DNA from 4 places in the Bradyrhizobium sp. Ken51 genome. Region 1 is predicted to be linked to each of the others. Evidence: riboswitches for the same ligand, from Rfam matches in the RefSeq annotation. Region 1 holds a riboswitch; each other region holds the start of a gene.
The links. A riboswitch is a leader RNA that binds a small molecule or an ion and turns the genes downstream of it on or off. The one in region 1 is predicted to bind cobalamin.

Region 1 (4,811 bases):
CCGCATTTTAGGGAGTTGTCGCAGTTCGTGATCGACCGCGCGATCAAGGATTGGCATTATCTTCTGGAGCAGCAAACTTCGATCGATCTCTCCATCAATCTCCCGGCAGCATTCCTGATTGACCCGCAGGCGGTACGCGATCTCTGTCGGCGCATGCCGTCGCACCCCGCTTTCGGCGGTTTGACGATCGAAATCGAGAGCGTGGAAGCTATCCAGAACCTAGATCTCCTGGTCCAGGTTGCGCGTGAGGTTCGCTTTCACAACATTGGCCTTGCAATCGACAATGTCGGTGCCAATTGGCCACAGCTGATGGGCATAGAAAAATTCCCGTTCATGAAATTGAAAGTGGATCGTCAGTTCGTCGGCGGCTGCGCGAATGGGCCCCTCAAGCGAACGGTGTGCCGCCATATCGTCGATCTAGCCAAAGAGTACAATGTGCGCACCGTCGCCGAAGGTGTGGAGAGCCAGGCCGACCTAATCGCTGTGACCGAACTCGGCTTCGACCTTGCGCAGGGCCATCTGTTCGGAAAAGCCATGCCACTGAAGCAATTTGCACAGTCATCTTTCCACCATGCTCCAGCTTGCGTCACGAGTGGCTGAGTGCGGCCAAGCGAAGCCTAGCAGCGCTCACGAGTACCGCCGTGCCTACTCGGCACCAGGCATGAGCCTGAGTGCAATTCAATCAGTCACTTGGCAAGGCCAGTGTCGCTCGCCCCGCCGCAACTTCACTTCCCTACGAAGCTTGTTGTACCACAAACCCGTTTTTGCAAGCCTCCAGCGAGTCGATCCGCGGAGCTAGCGTTGCAGCCATGAGCGAGGCTTGCGAAAACCTCCGTCGGTGGTGTCTGACCGGAGGTTTGCCGAGATCCGACGTAGACCTGCGTCCGCTCGCGGCTTTTTGTCGCGCGGCCGGTTTCGGAAGCGTCGAGCCTCGCTTGCCCCCGCGCTGACGTCCCAAACAAACCGACGGACGCTCGCAGCGGTCAAGCCGCGACTGACTCTCAAGAGGGCCCGAGAGCTCCTAGCCTGAAATTGAAGCGGCCTGTTGCTGTCGCAGATGCAACATGGTCTCAGACCCCGGACAGTCGAATTGGGCAAATTGCCCAACCTTGAGCGCGTCTGCGTTTGGCACGGCATTTGAAAGGGATCGCCTATGGCATCGCTCGCCTAAGGAGTCGGAAGGCATGGCTTACAAGATCGTCGCTTCGCAATGCACCGTTTGTGGCGCATGTGAGTTCGAGTGTCCCAACGCGGCGATCAGCCTGAAGCGCGACATTTACGTTATAGACGCCAAAAAATGTACGGAGTGCGAGGGCCATTGCGACACGCCGCAATGCGCGGTGGTCTGTCCGGTCCCTGACACCTGTGTCCCGTCCAAGACAGCATAAGCAGCCCGCGTCCAGAAGGCCTCATCGCTCGATTTCGCGAACGAAGTCGTAGATGTCGACCTTGAGGCGACCACCCGCCGCATGGGGCGCATCGAGGTCGATTAACATCGTTACGCGCTTAAGACGCTGATCGACTCCGAGGAGGCCCTCGAAGGGCCTCGGTCGGACGAAGATCCTCCAGTGGCGGCGTTGAGGCTGATGGTCGCTAGTTACGAGCCGAGGCGAGGCAGACCGGCGTGGAGCGGCCACGAGCGCATCGAAGCTGGCGCCAAAGTCGCTCAGCACGTGAATACCTGGCGTACCGAGAAGATCATCTTAACCAACCTCAGGGAGACGGACGACCTCGTGCCTCGTCGCGGGCCGGCCGAACACCAAGGAGTCGACTTGATCATCCGTGCGATCCTGGAGCAATCCGGCTTCCTAGTTTCTAGGGAGCCTCATGGGCTATGACCAAACGGATGCCGGCCAAGGCTCATCGCATCTTCCTAACTCGCAGGTTGGAAAAGCTGCTGACGGACAAGGCCCGCCTCGTCGCGATCATACAGATAGCGAAAACGGCCCGGGTTCGTTCCGGTCGCGGAGTTCATCCGTTTACGCGAGCAGGGTGTTGAAAGCGAACGCATTTTACAAGCGGAGCCTCCACAGATCCGCGCCTGTTCACCAGGCCGCGCGCAGACCCTCGCACGCTGCTAGTACGCTCGCAATCGCTTGGGCAATATCACCGCGAGAATCGGTAGGTTGACGCATCGATCCTCGTGCGCATAATTCCAGCCGTCGCGGTCTTTGGATTTCGTTTGATCCGGAGCTAAGAGGGAAGCCGGTGCAAAACCGGCGCTGCCCCCGCAACTGTAAGCGGCGAGCCGCTGTCCAACGAAGTCACTGAAGCCATGCGGCTTCGGGAAGGCCGGACAGCACCGACGACCCGTGAGCCAGGAGACCTGCCTCGACAAGATATCGTCCACGGGCGGGGTGTCCCGGTGTGCGCCAAGCAGTTGTCGCTCACGCGATGTTCGCTGTATGCGTCCGCCATGGCCTTTGCCCCAATCATGGGGTCTAAGCTATGTCTATCCTTTCGCTTCCCGTTGCCACACTGGGGACGTCACGCATCGGCCCACGACGCGAACTCAAATTCGTGCTCGAGAGCTACTGGGCGGGAAAGTCCAGCGAAGCCGAGCTCCTCGAGGCGGGGAGTGGACTTCGTGCCGCTAATTGGGCACGGCAGAAATCCCGCGGTGCGACCGTCATTCCTTCGAATGACTTCTCGCTCTACGACCATGTGCTCGATACCAGCCTAATGGTCGGCGCCATTCCCGACGTTTACGGCTGGACCGAAGGTCCTGTGTCGCTCAAAACCTACTTCACCATGGCGCGTGGCGCTCAGGACGGTGGTCACGCTCAGCATGGGCCCGGCGTAGCCGCACAGGAGATGACGAAGTGGTTCGATACGAACTACCACTACATGGTGCCGGAATTTCACCAGGATCAGATCTTTAAGTATGTCTCTCGGAAGCCGATCGAGGAATATGAGGAGGCAAGAAGCCTCGGCTATCAGACGCGGCCCGTCCTAGTTGGCCCAGTCACTTTCCTGAAGCTTGGCAAAAGCGTAAATCCCGCATTCAATCCGCTGTCGCTGCTTGATCGGCTCCTCCCAGTCTATGTCGATGTTCTCCGCGAACTAGCCTCGCGCGGTGCTGAATGGGTTCAGCTCGACGAACCATGCCTAGTGATGGACGTCGACGAAACATCTCGCGCGGCTGTCCGCCGGGCCTATGCTCACTTCGTTAACGCCGTGCCGGCTCTAAAAATCATGCTGGCCACATATTTTGGAGCGGTCGGCGACAATCTTGAGACGGTCTTGGCTTTGCCCGTTGCCGGGCTCCATGTCGACTTGGTTCGGGCACCCGGCCAGTTGGACGCGATTGTCGCCAGAGCCCGTGGAGATCTCGTGGTCTCGCTAGGCGTCGTTGATGGTCGCAACGTCTGGCGCTCCAATCTGCCGGCGCTGCTCGACCAGCTTGCTCCTATGGTCAAAAAGCTGGGCAGGGACCGTGTTCAGATTGCTCCCTCCTGCTCGCTACTTCATGTTCCGACTGACGTTGAGCTAGAGACCGATCTCGATCCCAATCTGAAGACGTGGCTGGCGTTCTCAGTGCAGAAGATCGAGGAGCTTTCGATATTGGGCAAAGCGCTGGCCGGCCATGCTGCCGACGTGGCCGATGAACTCGCGCTCTCAGAGGATGCATCCGTCACCCGCGAAACGTCGCCCAAGATCCACAGTGCGAACGTCGCCCGACGAATGGCCGCCATCGGCGATAACATGCGTCGCCGTCGCAGTGCGTTCAACCAGCGTGCGGACGTCCAGCGCGTCGCGTTCGCATTGCCGATGTTTCCAACGACAACCATCGGATCCTTCCCGCAAACGGCCGACGTCCGCAATGCGCGTGCGGCTCATGCCCGGGGAGCGCTGAATGACACGCAGTACGAGCAGCGTCTCAAAGCAGAGACAGCCCGTACCGTGCAGTGGCAGGAACATATCGGCCTGGACGTGCTCGTACACGGTGAGTTCGAGCGCAATGACATGGTTCAATATTTTGGCGAGAAGCTGTTGGGTTTCGCATTTACCAAGCACGGCTGGGTTCAGTCTTATGGCTCGAGGTGCGTTCGTCCTCCTATCCTGTTTGGAGATGTCTCCCGCCCGAAGCCCATGACCATCAAATGGTGGCGCTACGCGCAGTCTCTGACCAAAAAACCCGTCAAGGCTATGCTGACCGGACCGGTGACGATCCTGAATTGGTCGTTCGTCCGTGACGACATCCCGCGGAGCGAGACATGCCGACAGATCGCTCTCGCGATCCGAGATGAGGTCATCGACCTTGAGGCGGCTGGAGCGACCATGATCCAGATCGACGAGGCCGCGTTGCGGGAGGGGTTGCCGCTACGCAAATCGCAGTGGAAGGACTATCTCGATTGGGCAGTGGACAGTTTCCGCATTTGCTCCTCCGCTGTCGCTGATCGAACTCAGATCCATACCCACATGTGCTATTCCGAGTTCAACGAAATCATCGATGCGATCGCAGCAATGGATGCCGACGTCATTTCAATCGAGGCCTCGCGTTCTAGAATGGAATTGCTCGACGCTTTCAAGAGCTACAAATATCCTAATGAGATCGGGCCGGGCGTCTATGACATTCATTCACCGCGCATTCCCGCAGCAGCGGAGATCAAGCAGCTGATCGTGTTGGCGCGGCAGCGCGTTTCCGATCGGCAGCTTTGGATCAATCCCGACTGCGGACTGAAAACTCGAAGGTGGGAGGAGGTACGTCCCGCGCTCGTCAATATGGTGGCCGCCGCACGCGAGTTGCGGGCTGAGACATGATCATACGGAGCGTGTCGCCAACGTATTTGTGAATAAGATGAACGCGG
Region 2 (4,811 bases), on a different contig from region 1:
ATCTCCGCAGTCCACCGCGAGGCGGCGGTGGCGCGGCAGGCGCAACTGACGAAACCGACCGGCGCGCTCGGCCGGCTTGAGCAGCTCGCGATCGAGCTTGCGGGCCTGCAAGCAACCGAGCAACCGCGCGCGGCGCGGGTGCCGATCATCATCTTCGCCGGCGATCACGGCATCGTCGCGCAGGGCGTCTCGGCCTATCCGCAAGAAGTGACCATCGCGATGCTGGCGAACTTCGCCTCCGGCGGAGCCGCGATCTCGGTGCTCGCGCGTGAGCTGGGGTCCAACCTGGAGGTTGTCGACGCCGGCACGCTGGCGCAGCAGGAGATGGCCGGAATCGTGACCGACAAGCCGCGCAGCGGCACGCGCGATTTCAGCGTCGAAGCTGCGCTCACCTCCACAGAGCTGGCATTTGCGCTCGAAGCCGGCCGACGTGCGGTGGCGCGCGCGCAGGCCGGACAGCCCGATCTTCTGATCTTCGGCGAGATGGGCATCGGCAACACCACGACATCGGCGGCGATCGCGGCCGGCTTGCTGGGCGTGAGCGCCGGGGAGATCGCGGGCAGCGGCACCGGGATCGACGCGGCCGGCCGTACGCATAAGGCGCGGGTGATCGACACTGCGATCGCACGCCGTGGCGTTGCGGGCGCTTCGCCCGAAAAGATCCTGTGCGCCGTCGGCGGTCTCGAGATCGCGGCCATCTGCGGTGCCCTTATCGCCGCTGCACAGCGCCGCATCCCCGTGTTGATCGACGGCTTTATCGTGTCGGTCGCGGCGTTGGCGGCGGCGCGGCTCAACCCCTCGTGCCAGCCTTTCTTGCTGGCCTCGCATCAATCCGCCGAGCAGGGACATCGGCTGGTGCTGCGCGCGCTGAATGTGCAACCGCTGATCAGCCTCGATCTCAGGCTCGGCGAAGGATCGGGCGCGGCCATCGCGCTGCCGCTGGTGCGGTCGGCTTGCGCGCTCCACAACGGCATGGCGACCTTTGCGCAGGCCAATGTGCCGGATCGTCCGGCCTGATTAAATCATCGGCTGATTGACCGAGACGACGCGCCAGCCGGTCGCGAGCCGGTCGATCCGGGTCAGCGACAGCGGATCGATCACAAAGCGGAGCGCCGCTTGTGGCGTCAGATCCAGCGCGATGCAAAGCGCCGCGCGGATCGTGCCGGAATGCACGACGAGCGTTGCGGCGCCGGCGCCGATCTTTGACAGACCTAACCGGACGCGCGCGACCTGTTCCTCGAAGCTTTCGCCGCCCGGCGGCCGTCCGCGCGCCGCATCGCTCCAGAACCGTGCATAGGCCTCGCCACCGGTCGCGGCGAGTTCGTCATGCCGACGGCCGGTCCAGTCACCAAAATCTTGCTCGCGGAATCCGTCCAGCTGCAGCGGCTCGAGCCCCAGCGCGCGGGCCGTTTCAACCGTGCGCCGCGACGGGCTCGCATAGCTCGTGGCGTCCCGCGGCAGGCGGTGTCGCAGAGCCTCGAGCTGCGCTCGAGCGCCGAGATCGGCCGGCGCGTCGGCTGCGTGGATCGTCCCTGGGACGCCATCGACGGGCGCGTGCCGTATCAGCCAGAGGAAGGTCTCGCCTTCCATGCTTATCTCCAAGGAAACTGGTCGTTGTGGCAATAACGCCGCAACTGGCACATTGACTCTGTCTGGATCGTAATCCTAGATGCTCGCGACGGTTTCCCCGAGAGGGGATGAAAAGGGAATGCGGTGCGGGGACGTTGTCCCCAATGCCGTGGCTGCCCCCGCAACTGTAGCGGCGAATCTTGCGTCACGTGCCACTGGGTATCTCGGTCCCGGGAAGGCGATGCAAGGTACTGACCCGCGAGCCAGGAGACCTGCCGTCAGCCGTGGTCACACGCGAAGATGTCGGTCGGGGAGTACAGACATTCGGCTTCATCGGAAGGCTGGAAGCCGGAAGATGGGACCTTGGTTCGCTGTGACGTGCCACTGACGTCACTCCGAGGTCCAAGACGGTGTCTCCTGTTCGCATTGTACGACCGCGTGCATTCCTGCTCGCATCCGCGGCGCTCACATCCTTTGTCATCCTTGATGCTCCCGCCGCACTGGCCCAGCAGGCCCCGGAACCTCTGCCGCCGGTCGAGGTAACGCCCGCCCAATCCCGCAAGCAGGCCAAGCCCGCCGCGCGGGAGGCGCAGGGCCCACGTCGCGCAGCAGCGCGCCGGCCGGTGACTGCATCCGCAGTGCCCAAGCCTGTCGTGCCGATCGCAGCGGCGCAAACGCCGCTCAACACCAACGTAGTCGCCGAAAGCGCCTCGCGCCTCGGCCTGACCGTGCGCGAAACGCCCGCGACCGTGGAGGTGATCTCGGCCGCAACCATGCGTGAGCAGGGCTATCGCACCGTGTCCGACGTCGCGCAGGGAGCGGTGGGCGTCACATCCGGCGACAATCCGGCCGAGCCCTCGGCGTTCTCCATGCGCGGCTTCACCAACAGCCAGATCAACACGCTCTACAACGGCATCAAGATCGGTCCGCAGAACATGACCTCGCGGATCACCGACACGGCCAATCTGGAGGCCGTCGAATTCCTGAAAGGCCCGGCGTCGCTGATCTCGGGCGAGGGCGCCGCCGGCGGTGCGATCAACTTCGTCACCAAGCAGCCGCACACCGGTCCGATCCGGAACGAGGCGGATTTCTCCTGGGATTCGCTGAACTCGTTCCGGGCGCATTACGGCTCGGGCGGCAGCACCAATGTGCAGGGGCTGGACTACCGCTTCGACGTCAGCCGTTCCTCGCTCAACGGCTTTGCCGACGACACCAACACCAAGACGCTCGACGTGTCGGGCCAGCTCAACTACCGCTTCTCCGACAGCCTCAAGGTCTGGGGTGCGATCGAGTATCGGGAAGATCGCTCGAAAGCCTATTGGGGTGCGCCGCTGGTGCCGATCGCGTTCAGCGGCTCGCATGCGACGACGGGGATCGTGTCCGGCAATTACGTCTCGAACTACAATAAAACCAATCTCGGCCCGGTCACGATCGATGATCGCACCTTCAACACCAACTACAACGTCCTCGACAATCGCAACGTCGCACAGGAGGTCTGGCTGCGCGGCGGCTTCGAGCTGAAGCTCGCGCCCGACCTGACGCTGAAGAGCCAGGCCTATGGTTATGGCGCAGAGCGCACGTGGTTCAATAATGAGGTCGAGGCGTTCAATTCCGGTACCAACATGGTTGACCGTGAGCGCTTCTATGTTGCGCACGGCCAACGCCTGGTCGGCAACATCACCGACCTGATCTGGGATACGAATATCGCCGGCTTTGACAACCGCTTGGTCACGACGTTGTCCTCGAGCTACCTTGATTTCGTGAGGCCGGGCGCCGCAAATTTTCCCGGCGATTCCGTTCCGCTGGTCGATCCGCCTCGCGGCTATTGCGGCCTGCTCACCATTCAGCAGCAGACCGCGCGGATCGACAACGAGGCGCTGTCATTCGAGGACCGGCTGAAGCTCACGCGCAGCTTCGCGCTGGTTGGCGGCCTGCGCGTCGAGCATATCGGGCTCGACCGCAATTCGACCGACAAGTTCGGTCTGGAGAAGGCGAACTTCCCGTTCTCGCAATCCTGGGTCCCGACAACGGGGCGCATCGGTTACACATGGGAAGCCGTTCCGGGCCTGACCTTCTTCAGCCAATATGCGACCGGCGCCGACATCGCAGCCAACAACATCTTCCTGCTCAATCCGACCGATCCGCTCAACCTGACCACCGCGCGCACCTACGAAACCGGCGTCAAGCACCTGTTCTGGGACAACCGGGCGGAGTGGTCGTTCTCGGCCTATGACATCCTGCGCAAGAACGTCTATGCCGCGGCCGGCGGCATGCAGCTCAACCTTGCCGGACGGCAGGAGTCGAAGGGCGTCGAGCTTGCCGCGTCCGTGCGTCCGATCGAGCCTCTGCGCCTCTGGGGCAACATCGCCTATGTCGATGCGCGCTACGCCGACTACGATTTTGTCGGCGGCTCGTTTTCCGGCAACACGCCGCCGAACGTGCCGCGCGTCGTCGCCAATGCCGGCGCGTCCTACCGGTTCTTCACGCCCTGGACGGTCGAGCTCGGCATCACCGGTCGCCATGTCGGCGACCGCTACAACACCGATGCCAACACCGTGACGCTGAAGGCCTACACCGTCGCGGACGTCTATGCTTTCGTCGACGTCCCCAAGGCCGTATTCAATGCGGTCGACCAGGCCCGCCTGACCTTCCGGGTGCGCAACATCACCGACAAGCGCTACGCGATCTGGGGCGATCCGTTCTATCCTGACCAGATCCTGCTGGGCACGCCGCGCACCTATGAGATCTCGGCTGCGTTCAAATGGTAGGACGCTGATCAATGATGCGCGCGCTCGTCCTGCTGCATCGATGGCTCGGGATCGCGTTCTGCCTGCTGTTCGCGATGTGGTTCGCGACGGGAATCGTGATGCACTTCGTTCCGTTCCCATCTCTGACGGAAACGGAACGTTTTGCCGGGCTCGTGCCGCTGGCTAGCGCTGAGACGAGGATTGCGGTCGCCGATGCCGTGGCCGCAAGCGGCATCGCGGATGCGACGCGCGTTCGCCTGATCCAGCGCAGCGACGGACCGGTCTATATCGTCGCGGGGCCGTCGCGCGCGGGTGCAGTCCGCGCCTCCGATGGGGCCGACGCGTCGGTCAAATCATTCGACGTCGTGCTGGCCATCGCGCGAGATCACGCCCGCAGCCGTGGGCTCGATGCTGCGCGGGCCACGATCGTTGCGCGCTCGGACTATGACCAATGGAGCGTGCCGAACGGCTTTGACCGCCATCGTCCCTTGTTTC
Region 3 (4,811 bases), on a different contig from region 1:
GGCCTGCGCGGCCTCGCCGGGATCGTTGACAATGAAGGGATAGATGACGGGCAATTCGTCGATCAGGGCTTCCGGCCAGCACGCCTGCGACAGCGCCACGGATTTTCCGGGCAGCCATTCCAGCGTGCCGTGCGCGCCCATGTGCACGACCGCATCACAGCCCTGCTCGCGGAGCCAGAGATAGAACGCGACATAGGCATGGCGCGGCGTGCGGGCGAGATCGTGATAGTCGGCATCGCGCGTGGTCGCATCGCCACGCTCCGGCTGAACCGCGATGATCGACCGGCCACATGGAATCGCTGCGAAATGGAACGCGCCGTCGCGACACCCCGGATCGGTTTCCGGCGTGCCCCAGGCTTGCGCGAGGTCATCCTGCAACACTTGCGGAAGGTGCGAGAGCGCAGCGCGGTAATCGGCAACGCTCCAGCTCAAGGTCCGCTTGAGCAGCGTCTCGCCAAGCGCATGGACCGGATCGACATCGAAGCCAGCTTTCGCGAGGTCGGACACCAGGGCCTCGACCGAGGCCAGTGCATCGAGACCCACCGCATGCGCGATCTGATGCGGGCGGCCCGGATAGTTGGAGAGCACGACTGCCATGCGCTTGTCGGCGGCCGGCTTCTCGGCGAGGCGACGCCAGGCCGCTACGCGCGCGGCGACGGCCTTCACGCGCTCCTCATCGGGCCTGTGTGCCAGATGCGAAAATTGCAAATCGGGATCGCGCATCGCCGCCGATTTGAAGCTCACCACGCCCGCAAACAGGCGGCCGTCGACCTCGGGCAGCACCACATGCATCGCAAGGTCGCCGGGCGACAGGCCGCGGAGCGAGCTCGCCCAATCCTCGCGCTGTGCCGTGGAGAGCGCGACCTGGAACACCGGGCAGGATGCGGCATCGAACGGCGTCGTGCCGTCGTCGCCCATCGCCGAGAACGCCGTCGCATTGACGATCGCGGCCGGAGGATTTTGCGCGAAATACCCGCGCAACCAATCCGCAACGCCCGGGGCCTTCAGCGAGGTGACGAACACACCATGCGCGTCAAAGCCGCGCTCGCGCAGCGTCGCGATCATCGCATCGATGGGGCCGGTATCCGCGGCGGTGAGGTAGGAGCGATAGAAGGTCACGAGCGCTCGCGGCCTGCCCTCACCCGACGCCGGCGCGGCAATGACGCCGCGCGCCGGATCATAAAAGCCCATCTCGGGGACGGTCATCTCGCCGATGACCGGGCCGGCATAAAGGCCAGAGGCCAGCGCAAGCTGCGCGATCGCGGCTTGCGCTGCGACGGGGCCGCCGGTGTCGCAGAGCACCTTGAGCCGCCGCAATGTCGAGACCGGCAGGGTCGAATACGCATCCAGCCGCGTGTCGTCGCGGCCGTCCGCCGGCAGCACGGCCAGCACGATGCCGCGCTCCTTCGCCAGTTGCTGCAGGGCCGCGAGCCCGTACGACCAATAGGATTCGCCGCCGATCAGACGCACGAGGATGCCGCGCGCCTGCGCCAGAGTGCGCTCGATATAGGTGTCGACCGAGAGCGGATGGCGGAGTTCTGCGAGATTGACGAGCCGTAGTGACGGCAGGCTGTCGCGACCACGGCGCCAGCCGGCCGCGAATGCGGCAAGATCGGAATCCGAATACGAGAGCACCACGAGATCGGCCGGATCCTGGCCGATGTCCCTTGGTATCGCGGTCTCCTCGAGACCGCGGCTCTCGCGGAAGACGACGTGCATCAGATTCCAGTTCCTGAAAGACCAAGTCCTGAAATACCAAGTCCTGCCCTGATCGCGGCCTCGTCGATATCGCCATGCTCGCCGATCACGACGAGCTTTGATTGCCTCGCACCTGCGCCCCAGGGCTTGTCGAACTGGTGGCGCACGCGCTCGCCGACCGCTTGCAGCAAGAGGCGCATCGGCTTGCCTTCCACCGCGATGTAACCCTTGACGCGCAGCACATTCTGCTCCCGCGCCAGACGCTGGACGGATGCAACCAGCGTGTCGATATCGGTGACCTCAGGAAGATCAATCACGACGGAGGCAAAATCGTCGTGCTCGTGATCCTCCTCGCCGTCATGATGCGATGGACGCGCGGCGAGATCGTTCTCGGCGGCAGCACCGAGGCCGAGGATGAGGCGCGCGTCGATCGCACCGTCGGTGATCGCCAGCATCGGCACGCGGCGCGACATCTCGGCGGTGATCGCCGCCTTGGCCGCTTCGAGGCCTGCCGCGCCCGCAAGATCCGCCTTCGTCAGCAGCACGATATCCGCGCAGGCAATCTGGTCCTCGAACACTTCCGATAGCGGGGTCTCGTGATCGAGATTTTCATCGGCCGCACGCTGCGCTTCGACGGCGTCAGGATCCGGCGCGAAACGGCCGGCAGCGACAGCTTCGGCGTCGGCCAGCGCGATCACGCCATCGACCGTGATGCGCGAACGGATCTCCGGCCAGTCGAACGCCTTCAGCAGCGGCTTGGGCAGCGCCAGGCCCGAGGTCTCGATCAGGATATGATCGGGCCGCACCGGCCGCGACAGCAGCTTCTCCATGGTCGGAATGAAATCGTCGGCGACGGTGCAGCAGATGCAGCCATTGGCGAGCTCGATGATGTTCTCTTCTGGGCAATTCGCATCGGCGCAGGATTTCAGAATCTCGCCATCGACGCCCTCGCTGCCGAACTCGTTGACGAGCACCGCGAGCTTCTTGCCGTTGGCATTGGCAAGCAGATGCTGGATCAGCGTGGTCTTGCCTGAGCCGAGAAAGCCGGTGACGACCGTGACCGGGACTTTTGCGAGCGAATTCATTCGGCGGCCTCCGGCACGACGGCCAAGGGGAGAATGGGGGGAATGCGGGCAAGCGACTGCTTGCGGAAGATCTCCGGGCGGCTGCGCCAGGGCACGAGGCCGTCGGACGCGGCCGCATAGGCCGCGGCGCCCGCGACCACGTCGCTCGCATTCGCATCCGACAGACGGCCATAGACATAGGACCAGCGGCCGGGCGCGCTGAGCGCGACCGAGCAACCCTGGTTGCATGCAGACAGGCATTCGACGGGAACCACGCTGACACCGTCGGGCACGCCGGCCTCGAGGATCGCACCATGCAGGCGCTTGCCGGGCGTCGTCTCGCCCTCGCCAAGCGTCTGGCCGGCGCGGCAGGTGATGCAGACATGAAGTGTGACGGTCATCGCTTCTTCCAGAATAAACAGCGGGAAGCGAAGAGGCCCACGAACCGTTCTTGCGAAGGCCCGTTTCCCCGTCGCGGAACACCCCGTCCGCCGGTCCAAAATCGTCCGCGTTGGCAGGTCTCCCGGCTTGCGGAGCAGGGTTTCCCCTTCGATCCCCGCCTTCCCGATCCCCAGGGGATCAGTGGCTTCGGGCATCTCTCCGGTCACGGTCGCGGGGGCGGCTGCATTTTGGAACCAAATCTTGCCGATTCGGACCCTATCGCATTCCCTCTTCGCCTGTCGTAGGACAGGAACCAACGCCGGGCCACCATTTGCCCCCGACCGCCTCTTGTCAAGCCGAAGGACCCCGTCCGATGACGTCAGAACCGGATACCCAGACGGCCGACGAAACCGACGCCCGCCACGCCTCCAAAATGGCGAAGAAGAAGGTCGCCCGCGACAAGATCATGGCGACCAAGAGCGGCGAAAAGGGCCTCATCATCGTCCACACCGGCGCCGGCAAGGGCAAGTCCTCCTCAGCCTTCGGCATGATCGTCCGCTGTGTCGCCCACGGCTTCCCCTGCGCCGTCGTGCAGTTCATCAAGGGTGCCTGGGATACCGGCGAGCGCCGCATGCTGACCGGCCATTTCGGCGACCTCTGCCAGTTCCACGCCATGGGCGAAGGCTTTACCTGGGAGACGCAGGACCGCGCCCGCGATATCGCCGCCGCGCGCGCCGGCTGGGAGAAGGCCAAGGAGCTGATCCTCGACCAGAATCTCCGCATGGTCGTGCTCGACGAGATCAACATCGCGCTGCGCTACGACTATCTAGACATCGCGGAGGTCGTCGAATTCCTGACGACCTCGAAGCCGCCGATGACGCATGTCGTGCTCACCGGACGCAACGCCAAGGACGAGCTGATCGAGGTCGCTGATCTCGTCACCGAGATGACGCTGGTCAAGCATCCCTTCCGCTCCGGCATCAAGGCGCAAGCCGGCGTCGAGTTCTAAGAAACTCGCGATGGCGCGCGCATTGATGATCCAGGGGGCCGGCTCGGACGTGGGCAAATCGCTCATCGTCGCCGGCCTCGCGCGCGCCTTTGTGCGTCGCGGCTTGCGCGTGCTCCCGTTCAAGCCGCAGAATATGTCGAACAACGCGGCCGTCACCGTCGACGGCGGCGAGATCGGCCGCGCCCAGGCGCTCCAGGCGCTCGCCGCGCGCGTCGAGCCGCATACCGACATGAACCCGGTGCTGCTGAAGCCGGAGACGGATGTTGGCGCGCAGGTGATCGTGCACGGAAAGCGCATTGCGACCGCGCGTGCGCGTGAATATGCGGCGATGAAGCCGTCATTGATGGCTGCGGTGCTGGAGAGCTTCGAACGGCTGAAGGCGCGTGCCGATCTCGTGCTGGTGGAAGGCGCCGGCAGCCCGGCCGAGGTGAACCTGCGCAAGGCCGACATCGCCAATATGGGGTTTGCGCGCAAAGCCGATGTGCCGGTCGTGCTGGTCGGCGACATCGACCGCGGCGGGGTCATCGCGCAACTCGTCGGCATCCAGACGGTGATCGACCCCGATGATGCCGCGATGATCCAGGGATTTGTCATCAACAAGTTCCGTGGCGATCCCACGCTGTTCGACGACGGCTACAGACTGATCGAAGAGAAGACCG
Region 4 (4,811 bases), on a different contig from region 1:
TGAAGCAGCTTGCGCGCGAATGCGGCGTGCCGATCAAGGCGGTCCCCGCCGAAATGTTGGCTGGCATCGACACGCCAACGCGGTCAAAACTCGTCGCCGAAAAATTCGGGACGGGATCGGTCGCCGAAGCGGCGGCCCTCGCGGCAGCTGGTCCGCGCGCGCGATTGATTGCGACGCGGGTGGTCTCGCAGGATCGCACCGCGACCGCGGCAATTGCGGAAGGGGACGGCGCATGACGGTGCACTTCATCGGTGCGGGGCCGGGTGCCCCTGACTTGCTGACGTTGCGCGGCCGCGACCTCATCGCCGCCTGTCCGGTCTGTCTCTATGCCGGCTCACTGGTGCCCGAAGGCGTGCTGGCGCATTGCCCGCCCGGTGCGCGGATCGTCAACACCGCGCCGCTGTCACTCGACGACATCATCGCGGAGATCGCCGCCGCGCATGCGGACGGCAAGGACGTAGCGCGGCTGCATTCGGGCGACCTCTCGATCTGGTCGGCGATGGGCGAGCAGCTCCGCCGCCTGCGCACGCTCGACATTCCCTACACGGTCACGCCCGGCGTTCCCTCCTTCTCGGCCGCCGCGGCTGCGCTGGAGGCCGAGCTGACGCTGCCCGGCCTTGCCCAGACGGTGGTGCTGACGCGCACGCCTGGCCGCGCCAGCGCGATGCCGGAAGGCGAGAAGCTCGCCGCGTTCGCCACCACCGGCGCGGTGCTCGCGATCCATCTGTCGATCCATCTGCTCGACAAGGTTGTCGCCGAGCTGACGCCGCACTATGGCGCGGATTGCCCGGTCGCGATCGTTTGGCGTGCGAGCTGGCCCGACCAGCGCATCGTCCGCGCCACGCTCGCAACACTCGACGCTGCTGTCGGAGCCGAGATGGAGCGTACCGCGCTTATCCTGGTCGGCAAGACTCTGGGCGCGGCGGATTTTTCCGAGAGCCGTCTCTATGCTGCCGACTATGATCGCCGCTATCGGCCGGTCGGCGCCGAGCCGCGCTTTCCGGAGGTGTCCTGATGGCGGCAGGGCTCGTCATCTCCGCGCCGGCCTCCGGCGTCGGCAAGACGACGCTGACGCTGGCGCTTGCCCGCGCCTGGCGCAACAGCGGATTGCGGGTGCAGTGCTTCAAGAGCGGCCCCGATTACATCGATCCCGCGTTTCATGCAGCCGCGACAGGACGCGCTTCGGTCAACCTCGACAGCTGGGCGATGGATCGCGGGACAATCTCGCATCTCGTCAGTCGCGGCATTGACGCCGATGTCGTGCTGGCTGAAGGCTCGATGGGCTTGTTCGACGGCGTGGCCGCGCGAGGCGTCTGCGGCACCGGGGCGACCGCCGACATTGCAGAGATGCTGGACTGGCCGGTGCTGCTGGTGATCGATCCCTCGGGACAGGCGCAAACGGCGGCGGCGATCGCCGCGGGCCTTCGCGACTATCGTCCCGGCGTGCGGCTCGCAGGCGTCGTGCTCAATCGCGTTGCGAGCCCCCGCCACGAAGCTCTCGTGCGGCATGCGCTGCTGGATGCCGGCATCGCCGTGTTCGGCGCGCTGCCGCGCCATGCCGAGATCAGCCTGCCGAAACGGCATCTCGGGCTGGTGCAGGCCGAGGAGCAGGCGGAGATCGGCAAGCTGATCGACGAGGCCGCGCGCTTCGTCGCCGAGCACGTCGATCTCGACGCAGTGCTGCGTTCGGCTGCCACCTGGTTGCCACAACCCGTCGCGAGCGGCATCAACGTGACGCCGCCCGGCCAGCGCATTGCGTTGGCCCGTGACGCCGCGTTCTCCTTCGTCTATCCGCATATGCTGGAAGCGTGGCGCGCGGCGGGTGCGGAGATATCGACATTCTCGCCGCTTGCCGATGAAGGCCCTGATCCGAGTGCCGATGTGTGCTGGCTGCCCGGCGGCTATCCCGAGCTGCAGGCCGGCAAGATCGCGGCCAATGCGCGCTTCCACACCGGATTGCGCGGCTTCGCCGAAACGCGCCCGGTGCACGGCGAATGCGGAGGCTATATGGTGCTGGGCACCGCTTTGACCGACGCCGACGGCATCCGCCACGAGATGACGGGTCTGCTCGGCCTGGAGACGAGCTTTGCCAAGCGCCGCATGCATCTGGGCTATCGTCTAGCCGAACTCGCCACGCCGATGCCGGGTCATCAGGCCGGTGCACGCCTGCGTGGCCACGAATTCCACTATTCGACGATCCTCGCGCAGCCCGACACGCCGCTGGCGGTCGTGCACGACGCGACAGGCGCGGTCATCGCCGAGACCGGCTCGCGGCGGGGACAAGCCACTGGCACGTTCTTCCATCTGATCGCGGAGGACCGGTGAGCGGTTTTGTGTCCTTCGTCTCCGCCGGCCCCGGCGATCCCGAGCTCCTCACGCTCAAGGGTGCCGCGCGGCTGCGCGAGGCCGACGTCGTGCTCTATGACGATCTTGCTTCGGGCGCGATCCTCGATCTGGCCCGGCCGGGCGCCAATCTTGTTGCAGTGGGAAAGCGGGCGGGACGGGCCTCGACCAAGCAGCACCATGTCAACCGCCTGCTGGTCGACTATGCCGTAACAGGCGCGCGCGTGGTGCGATTGAAGTCGGGCGATGCCGGCATCTTTGGCCGGCTCGAGGAGGAGCTCGAGACGCTGCGTGAAGCGGGCATCGGCTACGAGATCATTCCGGGCGTCACCACGGCCTGTGTCGCTGCGGCCCAGGCCGGCATTCCCCTGACCCGGCGCCATACCTCGCGGCGGGTGCAGTTCATCACGGGCGCGGACGTCACCGGCGAGCTGCCGCCAGACCTCAATTGGGCAGCGCTGGCCGATCCCGAGGCGACGACCGTGGTCTATATGGGCCGGCGGACGTTTCCGGCGTTGGTCGCCAAATTGATCGAGCACGGCCTCGCCCCAACCACGCCGGCGCTGTTTGCCGAATCGCTCGGCCGTCCCGACGAGCGGTTGGTTCGCACCACCATTTCGGAACTTGCCGAGCAGCTTGCGCGGGGCGGAGCGGCCTCCACGGCGGCCGTCATCCTGTTCGGCGCGCTGGCGGGGGATTATCCGTCATGACGCTCTCGGCCGCCCTTCACCCCTTGACGCCCGGCTGGCGAAAGGGGCACACAGGAGAGGCATGGTGCTCGACGCGGCGCAAAGCGCCGGAGCATAATCGGGAATGGGGATGGGCGGACCCAGTTGCGGCGCCCAAAACCCCAGCCGCCCCCGCGACTGTAAGCGGTGAGGGACTTCGATCAGCCACTGGGCCGCAAGGTTCGGGAAGGCCGGAGACTCCCAGTGAACCGCGAGCCAGGAGACCGGCCGTGCACGTTTTGAGGCCAAGGCCGTCGGGTGTGACGGCAAGAAGGATCTGAGCCATGCATATCGAACCCGGACTAGTCTCGGACGCCAAGCTCGTGCTGAGTTACGCAACCGGCATCGCCGTCGGCGGCGTTGCCTTGAAGCTCGCGGTCGAGACCGTGCGCGAGCAGGGTATCACGTCGTTCGCGGCGCGCACGCTCGCCACTACGGGACTTGTATTTGTCTTCTTCGAGATCCTGCCGCACTTCCCGGTCGGCGTGTCCGAAGTGCACTTCATCCTCGGCTCGACCTTGTTCCTGCTGTTTGGAGCGGCGCCCGCGGCGTTCGGCCTCGCGTTCGGCCTGCTGTTCCAGGGCATCTTCTTCGAGCCGCCCGACCTGCCGCAATATGGCATGAACGTCACCACGCTGCTGGTGCCGCTGTTCGGGATCCAGGCGATCGCCACGCGGATCATTTCGCGCAACACGGCCTATGTCGATCTGAAGTACCGCCAGGCGCTGGCGCTTTCGACGACCTATCAGGCGGGTGTCATCGCCTGGGTGGCGTTCTGGGCGATTTATGGATCGGGCTTCGGCGCGACCAACCTCGCCAACATCGCGACCTTCGCGGCGTCCTATGCGCTGGTCATCGTGATCGAGCCGCTCGCCGATCTCGGCGTGCTGGCGCTGGCGAAGTCGTTGCGCGGCGTCACCGCGTCCGGCCTCGTCACACCGCGTTTGCACAACGCGGCCTAGAGACAAGCGAAAGGGCGGCCGTCATGGCCGCCCTTCGCGGGCACGATGCTCACGCTCTCCCTGATAGGCATCGGTTGCGGCGATCCCGAGCGGCTCACGCGCGCCGCGATCACTGCCATCAACGCGGCCGATCTCGTCCTGATCCCGCGCAAGGGGACGGCCAAGTCCGACCTCGCCGATCTCAGGCGGACGATCTGCGCGGATGTGCTCACCAACGATAAGACGCGCGTTGCCGAGTTCGATCTGCCCGTGCGCGACGCCGCTGAAGCGGACTACCGCAAGGGCGTGGACGATTGGCACGATGCCGTGGCTGCGGCTTGGTCGCAGACGATCGCAGATCATCTCAAAGGCGAGGGCAAGGTCGCGCTGCTGATCTGGGGCGATCCCTCGCTTTATGATTCCTCGCTGCGCATCGCGCGGCGGCTCAATCCCTCGCCGAAAATCGAGGTTGTTCCCGGCATCACCTCGATCCAGGCGCTGTGCGCGGCGCATGCGATTCCGCTCAACGACATCGGCGAGCCGTTTCTGGTTACAACCGGACGCCGCTTGCGCGATGGCGGCTGGCCGGCAGGTGTCGATACCGTGGTGGTGATGCTCGACGGCGGCACGGCATTCCAGTCGCTCGATCCGGCGGGCCTGCACATCTGGTGGGGCGCCTATCTCGGCATGGCCGATCAGATTATCATGTCCGGCGCGCTGGCCGAGATCGGCCCGCGTATCGTCGCGGTGCGGCAAGAGGCGCGCGAACGGCACGGCTGGATCATGGACAATTACATCC

Region 2: it holds a riboswitch for cobalamin, as region 1 does, so the genes downstream of both, AC0L27_RS00315 (TonB-dependent receptor) here and metE (5-methyltetrahydropteroyltriglutamate--homocysteine S-methyltransferase) in region 1, are expected to answer to the same signal.
Region 3: it holds a riboswitch for cobalamin, as region 1 does, so the genes downstream of both, AC0L27_RS00400 (DUF1636 domain-containing protein) here and metE (5-methyltetrahydropteroyltriglutamate--homocysteine S-methyltransferase) in region 1, are expected to answer to the same signal.
Region 4: it holds a riboswitch for cobalamin, as region 1 does, so the genes downstream of both, AC0L27_RS00335 (energy-coupling factor ABC transporter permease) here and metE (5-methyltetrahydropteroyltriglutamate--homocysteine S-methyltransferase) in region 1, are expected to answer to the same signal.

Annotation. Positions count from the first base shown of each region.
Region 1 covers NZ_JBVVPB010000040.1:28,359-33,169, reverse strand. Annotated here, with positions in the region: gene AC0L27_RS36420 (EAL domain-containing response regulator) at 1-600, shown strand, start outside; gene AC0L27_RS36415 (4Fe-4S binding protein) at 1,185-1,388, shown strand; cobalamin riboswitch at 2,149-2,348, shown strand; gene metE (5-methyltetrahydropteroyltriglutamate--homocysteine S-methyltransferase) at 2,449-4,764, shown strand.
Region 2 covers NZ_JBVVPB010000001.1:68,491-73,301, reverse strand. Annotated here, with positions in the region: gene cobT (nicotinate-nucleotide--dimethylbenzimidazole phosphoribosyltransferase) at 1-1,017, shown strand, start outside; gene AC0L27_RS00320 (histidine phosphatase family protein) at 1,018-1,590, opposite strand; cobalamin riboswitch at 1,663-1,863, shown strand; gene AC0L27_RS00315 (TonB-dependent receptor) at 1,980-4,337, shown strand; gene AC0L27_RS00310 (PepSY domain-containing protein) at 4,349-4,811, shown strand, end outside.
Region 3 covers NZ_JBVVPB010000001.1:84,996-89,806, forward strand. Annotated here, with positions in the region: gene cobN (cobaltochelatase subunit CobN) at 1-1,719, opposite strand, end outside; gene cobW (cobalamin biosynthesis protein CobW) at 1,719-2,783, opposite strand; gene AC0L27_RS00400 (DUF1636 domain-containing protein) at 2,780-3,163, opposite strand; cobalamin riboswitch at 3,259-3,476, opposite strand; gene cobO (cob(I)yrinic acid a,c-diamide adenosyltransferase) at 3,517-4,152, shown strand; gene AC0L27_RS00410 (cobyric acid synthase) at 4,163-4,811, shown strand, end outside.
Region 4 covers NZ_JBVVPB010000001.1:73,370-78,180, reverse strand. Annotated here, with positions in the region: gene AC0L27_RS00355 (cobalamin biosynthesis protein) at 1-236, shown strand, start outside; gene cobM (precorrin-4 C(11)-methyltransferase) at 233-1,015, shown strand; gene AC0L27_RS00345 (cobyrinate a,c-diamide synthase) at 1,015-2,325, shown strand; gene cobA (uroporphyrinogen-III C-methyltransferase) at 2,322-3,053, shown strand; cobalamin riboswitch at 3,099-3,318, shown strand; gene AC0L27_RS00335 (energy-coupling factor ABC transporter permease) at 3,356-4,033, shown strand; gene cobF (precorrin-6A synthase (deacetylating)) at 4,079-4,811, shown strand, end outside.